Regions from separate parts of the Nonomuraea roseola genome, predicted to be linked through region 2. Evidence: riboswitches for the same ligand, from Rfam matches in the RefSeq annotation. Region 2 holds a riboswitch; the other holds the start of a gene.

Region 1 (3,399 bases), 360 kb from region 2:
GCACCTCCCTCGCGACCTCGTCGGGCAGCAGGGAGAAGTACTCGGGAGGCGCCCACGGGGTGTGGCTGAAGTGCGCGATGCGCAGGTCGGGACGTTCGGCACGGAGCATCGCGGGGGTGAGCGTCAGGTGGTAGTCCTGCACCATCACCCTGGCGCCGTGGCCGGCCTCCTCCGCCAGCGCCAGCGCGAAGGCGCCGTTGTAGTCGCGGTAGGACTCCCATTCCTTCTCGAACCTGGAGCCGAAGTGGGGCGCGTTCGGGATGTCGTAGAGGAGGTGGTTGACGAACCAGAGCGTGGAGTTGGCCACCGCGTTGTAGGCGCGGTGGAAGGTGGCGGGCGGGATGTCCAGCATGCGCAACTTGCCGGTGTCGTAGCCGGCGTGGTCGAGGCGGCCGCCGGGAGCCAGCCGTACGGCACTGCGGTCGCCGTCGGACAGCGCGGCGCAGACCCAGAGCACGCCTTCCTCTCTGGCCACCCCTGAGAGCCCTGAGACCAGGCCTCCCCCGCCGCGTTTCATGGTCAGCTCGCCGCCGTCGGAGACAGTGAAGGAGACCGGACCCCTGTTGGAGGCCACCAGGACGCTGTTCATGTGAACAACCATGACGCCCGACCATAGGATCTCGCTATGGCCCTAGATGAGCTAACCGAGGAACTGGCCCGCTCCGCGGCGGGCGGCGACCATCGCGCGCTTGGCGAGCTCCTGAAGCGCATCGAGCCCGACGTGCTGCGCCACTGCGCGCGCATCCTCCCCTACCACCAGGACGCCGAGGAGGCGTGCCAGGACACCCTGCTCGCGGTGGCCCGCAACATCGGCCGCTTCGAGGGCAGAGCCAGGTTCAGCACCTGGCTGCACATCGTCACCGCCAACTGCGCGCGCACCACCTACCGGTCGCTGAAGCGCAGGGCCGCCGAGCAGACCTCGGAGGAGCTGCCCGTCCAGAAGCCCGACGTACGGCGGGTCAGCGTCATCGCCGGTTCGCGGCTCGACCTGCTCGACGCCATGGAGGCGCTGGAGGCCGACAAGCCCGACCTGGCCCAGGCGCTTGTGCTGCGCGACATCGTCCAGCTCGACTACAACGAGGTCGCCGAGCAGCTCGGCATCCCGCTGGGCACCGCCAAGTCGCGCATCCACCAGGCGCGCAAGTACGTCCAGGCCGCGCTCGGTGATACTTATCGTCTCAGCTAGCGAGACGGTAGCCCGTGTCACGAGCGTGGCCGGGTATGGTGATTGCCATAACTGAATATTGCTCATCCAGAGGGGTGGAGGGACCGGCCCTGCGAAGCCCCGGCAACCCTCCCGGACTGAACTCGTGAAGTGACGAGGCCGGCCGGGACAGGTGCCAATTCCGGTCTGTGACCAAGGTGGTCGCAGACGAAGATGAGGGAAGGCCTCGCTTCATGTCGCTTGATTTCGGTCCTGCCGTCGCTCTGTCCTGCCGCGAGTGCGGCACCCGCTACGACCTGGGCCCGAGCTTCGCCTGCCTGGAGTGTTTCGGGCCACTCGAAGTGGCCTATTCCTTCGGATCCGTCACCCGCGAGGACATCGCGGCGGGTCCCGCGAACATCTGGCGTTACCGCTCGCTGCTGCCCGTCCCCACGGACGTGACCTCCAAGCAGAACATGAACCCCGGCTGGACGAAGCTCGTCAAGGCCGACAACCTGGGCAAGGTCCTCGGCCTCCGCGACCTGCACGTCAAGGACGACTCGGGCAACCCCACCCACTCCTTCAAGGACAGGGTGGTGGCCATCGCCGTCGAGGCGGCGCGCAACTTCGGCTTCCACACCCTTTCGTGCTCCTCCACCGGCAACCTGGCCGGAGCGGTGACCGCCGCGGCGGCCCGCGCCGGGCTTGACGCGTGCGTGTTCATCCCCGCCGACCTCGAGCAGGCGAAGATCGCCATGGCCAGGGTCTTCGGCGGCAAGCTGATCGGCATCGACGGCACCTACGACGAGGTCAACCGCTTCTGCTCCGAGCTCATCGGCGACCCGCTCGGCGACAAGTGGGGGTTCGTCAACGTCAACCTGCGGCCTTACTACGCCGAGGGGTCGAAGACGCTGGCCTACGAGATCGCCGAGCAGCTCGGCTGGGAGCTGCCCGACCAGATCATCATTCCGGTGGCCTCGGGCTCACAGCTCACGAAGATCGACAAGGGCTTCAAGGAGCTGATCTCGCTCGGGCTCGTCGAGGACAAGCCCTACAAGATCTTCGCGGCGCAGGCGGCGGGGTGCTCGCCGGTCTCCACGGCCTTCAAGGCGGGGCACGACGTGGTCCAGCCGGTCAAGCCGAACACCATCGCCAAGTCGCTGGCCATCGGCAACCCCGCCGACGGGCCCTACGTGCTCGACATCGCCCGCCGTACGGGCGGGGCGGTGGAGGACGTCACCGACACCGAGGTGGTGTCGGCGATCAAGCTGCTCGCCTCGACCGAGGGCATCTTCGCGGAGACCGCGGGCGGGGTGACGGTCGGCGTGCTGAAGAAGCTCGTCGAGACCGGGCGGCTCGACCCGTCGCTCACGACCGTGGTCCTCAACACCGGCGACGGGCTCAAGACGCTCGACGCCATCGCGGACGACGCCGCTCCCACGGCTGTGATCCGGCCGTCTCTCGACGCGTTCCGCGCGGCTGTCTGAAAGGAAAGGTACAAGTCATGAGCGTTTCGGTGCGGATTCCCACCATTCTGCGCACGTACACCGGCGGCAACGCGGAGGTGAGTGGCGAGGGCGACACTCTTCGTGAGGTGCTGCAGAAGCTCGATGCCGACTATCCCGGTATCGGTGCGCGAATTTTGGATGAATCGGGCAAGATTCGCCGTTTTGTCAACGTTTATGTGGGAGAAGAGGACGTCCGTTTTGTAGGCGGACTCGACAGCGCCACTCCGGCGGGAGCGCAGATCTCCATCATCCCCGCCGTGGCCGGCGGCTGACGCCTTCCTTGCCGACGACGCCCGTGGGGGGTTATCCCCCTCGCGGGCGTTTTTGGTGTTCAGGCCGTCGCAAAAGTGGAATGTTTGACTACCTTTTTCGTGACGGGAAGAATGCCCGCTCGATTGACTCTGTTGTCCTACGGGTTTGCACAGGTATGGTCGAGGGCGATCGTCCGGCTGATTTCCCCATAAGTCATGCCGGTCGCGGATCTCGCGAGTGGAATGGGCGAGGTCCGGAGCCCAGTAAGAGGAGTCGGAAGTGGCGCAGGGCACCGTCAAGTGGTTCAACGCGGACAAGGGCTACGGCTTCATCGCGGTAGACGGTGGTAAAGATGTGTTCGTCCATTACTCAGCGATCATGATGGATGGCTACCGGTCGCTCGAACAGGGCCAGCGCGTCGAGTTCGAGATCACCCAGGGCCAGAAGGGTCCCCAGGCGGAGGCCGTCAGGGCGGTCTGACGCCCCACGTCGCCG
Region 2 (3,399 bases):
GGGTGCCGCAACCGGGGCTGGCCGCGGGCTTCACGATGACGGCCGAGCTGGTGGGCGGCGCCCTGCTGATCATCGGCCTGTTCGTGCCGGTCGCGGCGCTGGCCCTGGTGGCGGTGTCGGCGGGGGCGTTCCTGTTCGTTCACGCGCCGAACGGGGTCTTCGTCGGCGACGGAGGCTGGGAGCTGGTCGGCGCGCTCGGGGCCGGGTGCCTGGTGCTCGCCGCGGTGGGCGGAGGGCGCTTCGGCATCGACGGCATCCACAAGGCCGTCCTCGCCAGACGGGCCCAGCGCAGGGCCGAGGCCCACGCCGCGGCCCGTGCGCCCATCGACGTGGACGGCGTGTCGCACCACCGCGAGCTGTCGAGCCCCTAGCGCCGCGCGGCCAGGTCGCGCAGCGCGCCGATGAGGCGGTCGATGTGCTCCTCGTTGCTGCCGATGCCGATGGAGGCCCTGACGGCCGAGGCCGTGCCGTCCTCGCAGCCGCCGTCGGTGGCCCCGAGCAGGTGACGGACGAACGGGTGCGCGCAGAACTTGCCGTCACGCACGCCGATGCCGTACTCGCCGGAGAGCGCTTCGGCGACCTCTCGTGCGGTGTAGCCGTCGACGACGAACGACACGATGCCGACCCTTGGGTGGTCGGGGCCCCACAGCGACAGCTCGTGGACGCCCTCGATCGCGTCCAGGCCCTCGCGCAGCCTCGAGACGAGCCGCTCCTCCTCGCGGACCAGCGCGGTCCAGCCGGTGGCGGTGAGCGCGTCGCACGCGGCGGCCAGCGCGATGGCGCCGAGCACGTTCGGGGTTCCCGCCTCGTGCCTGGGCTCGGCGTCCTCGTGCCACTCCACGGTGTCGGCGACCGCCTTCACCGCGCCGCCGCCCTTCAGGTACGGCTCGCCCTCAGACAGCCAGTCCCGCCGTCCGACCAGCACGCCGGCGCCGAAGGGAGCGTAGAGCTTGTGCCCGGAGAAGGCCACGTAGTCGAGGTCCAGCGCGGTCAGGTTGAGCCTGCGGTGCGGGACCAGCTGGGCCGCGTCGACCAGGATGCGGGCGCCGTGCCTGTGCGCGATGTGCGCGAGCGCGGCGATCGGCCAGAGCTCGCCCGTCACGTTGGAGGCGGCGGTGACCACGAGCAGCTTGGGGCCCTCGATCGCGGCGAGGGCCTCGTCGGCCTGCCGTACGGCCTCGCCGGGGAAGGCGGGCGGCGCCAGCCGTACGGCCCGCGGCCAGGGAAGGAGGGAGGCGTGGTGCTCGGTGTCGAAGACCACGGCGGTCGTGCCCTCGGGGAGGCACCTGGCCAGCAGGTTCGTGGCGTCGGTCGTGTTGCGGGTGAAGATGACCGCGTCGTCGGTGCGGGCGCCGACGAAGGCGCGCACGGTGTGGCGCGCCTGCTCGTAGCGGGCGGTGGTGAGCTGGGAGGCGTAGCCCGCGCCGCGGTGCACGCTGGAGTAGGCCGGGAGCGCGGCGGCGACGGCCGCGCTGACCGGCTCGAGACACGGGGCGCTGGCGGCGTAGTCGAGGTTGGCGTAGGAGACCAGACGGCCGCCCTTGACGGGAACCTCGAGGTCCTCGCCGAGCACCTTGACCTGAACGGGGTGGGAGATCGTCGCTACGGACATGGCACAGCCCTCCTGGGGTCATCGGACCCCGGCTGTGGCACCTCGGAGCCCGCGCTTGCCCGCCACACCTCGTGACGGACCAGGTCTTCACCCGGGGCACCCCGCCGCGGACGCGAGGGTTGCCGGCCAGCAAGCCGGGGCTAAGCGCTGGCACTCATGACCTACGCCGGAACTATAACCCAAGACGCGAACTTCTTGCACAGGTGACTCGTTGGGGTTTGGGACGACTAACCAAGGAGGTATGTGATGTGGGACTGGGTGGCAGACCCTCAGATCTGGATCGGGTTCTTCACCCTGGTCGCCCTCGAGATCGTGCTGGGCATAGACAACATCATCTTCATCTCGATCCTGGCGGGCAAGCTCCCGCCCGAACAGCGTGACAGGGCCAGGGTGCTCGGTCTGGGCGCCGCTCTCGTCACCAGGCTCCTGCTTCTGCTCGCCCTGGCATGGGTGGTCCGGCTGACCGAACCGCTCTTCGAGGTCCTCGGTCAGGAGATCTCGGGCCGAGATCTGATCCTCATCCTTGGCGGCCTGTTCCTGCTGGCCAAGAGCGTGCTGGAGATCGGCGAGAGCATGGAGTTGAAGGGCAAGGACGGCAAGGAGCGCAAGGTCACCTCCTTCACCTCGGTGATCCTGCAGATCATGGTGCTCGACATCGTGTTCTCGCTCGACTCGGTCATCACCGCGGTCGGCATGGTCGACGAGCTCGGCGTCATGGTCGCCGCGGTCATCGTCGCCGTGCTGGTCATGCTGTTCGCGTCGGGGCCGATCAGCAGGTTCGTCGACAAGCACCCGAGCATCAAGATGCTCGCGCTGTCGTTCCTGGTGCTGATCGGGGTGGTGCTCCTGGCCGAGGGCTTCGACCAGCACATCCCGAAGGGCTACATCTACTTCGCGATGGCGTTCTCGGTGGTCGTGGAGCTGCTCAACATCAGGATGCGGAGCAGGCATGCGAAGGCGGAATCTAGTATGAACTAGTGCGCTTTGATCCTTGGAATCCGGATTTCGTGGCCTCGCCGTACACGGTTTATGACGAGCTGAGGCGTGAGGCGCCGGTCAGCTTCTTCGAGCCCACGGGTCAGTGGCTGATCGCCAGGCACGCCGACGTCAACGCGCTGCTGCGCGACCGCAGGCTCGGCAGGTCCTACCTGCACCTGGCCACGCACGAGGAGTTCGGGCGCGAGCCCGAGCCGGACTTCCAGGAGCCCTTCTGGCGGGTGATCAGGGCGGGCATGCTCGACGTCGAGCCACCCGTCCACACCCGCCTGCGCCGCCTGGTCTCCAAGGCGTTCACTCCTCGCATGGTCGAGTCGATGCGCCCGAGGGTCCGCGCGATCGTCGAGGGCCTGGTCGACGACTTCGTCGAGAAGGGCGGCGGCGACCTCATCGCGGAGGTGGCCGAGCCGCTGCCCGTCACCGTCATCGCCGAGATGCTCGGCGTGCCCGACGCCGACAGGCACCTGCTGCGCCCGTGGTCAGCCGACATCTGCGGCATGTACGAGCTGAACCCCTCGCAGGAGGCCCAGCACACCGCCGTCACGGCCGCGGCGGAGTTCTCCGACTACCTCAAGGGCCTGGCCCGCGCCCGCAGGGCCGCTCCGGGCGAGGACCTCATCAGCGCGCTCGCCCAGATCGAGGAGCTGACCGAGGACGAGTTGGTCGGCACCTGCGTGCTGCTGCTCAACGCCGGTCACGAGGCGACCGTGAACGTCACGGGCAACGGCTGGTGGTCGCTGTTCCGCAACCCCTCCGAGCTCGTACGGCTGCGCCAGGACCTCTCGCTGCTG

Evidence for each region. A riboswitch is a leader RNA that binds a small molecule or an ion and turns the genes downstream of it on or off. The one in region 2 is predicted to bind S-adenosylmethionine.
Region 1: it holds a riboswitch for S-adenosylmethionine, as region 2 does, so the genes downstream of both, thrC (threonine synthase) here and ABFX55_RS37995 (aminotransferase class V-fold PLP-dependent enzyme) in region 2, are expected to answer to the same signal.

What each region holds. Positions count from the first base shown of each region.
Region 1 is NZ_BAAAXC010000015.1:3,441,501-3,444,899, forward strand. It holds gene ABFX55_RS39740 (alpha,alpha-trehalose-phosphate synthase (UDP-forming)) at 1-589, opposite strand, end outside; gene ABFX55_RS39745 (RNA polymerase sigma factor) at 626-1,186, shown strand; SAM riboswitch class I at 1,246-1,385, shown strand; gene thrC (threonine synthase) at 1,399-2,631, shown strand; gene ABFX55_RS39755 (MoaD/ThiS family protein) at 2,649-2,924, shown strand; gene ABFX55_RS39760 (cold-shock protein) at 3,184-3,384, shown strand.
Region 2 is NZ_BAAAXC010000015.1:3,082,213-3,085,611, forward strand. It holds gene ABFX55_RS37990 (DoxX family protein) at 1-371, shown strand, start outside; gene ABFX55_RS37995 (aminotransferase class V-fold PLP-dependent enzyme) at 368-1,612, opposite strand; SAM riboswitch class IV at 1,659-1,774, opposite strand; gene ABFX55_RS38000 (TerC family protein) at 1,859-2,590, shown strand; gene ABFX55_RS38005 (cytochrome P450) at 2,590-3,399, shown strand, end outside.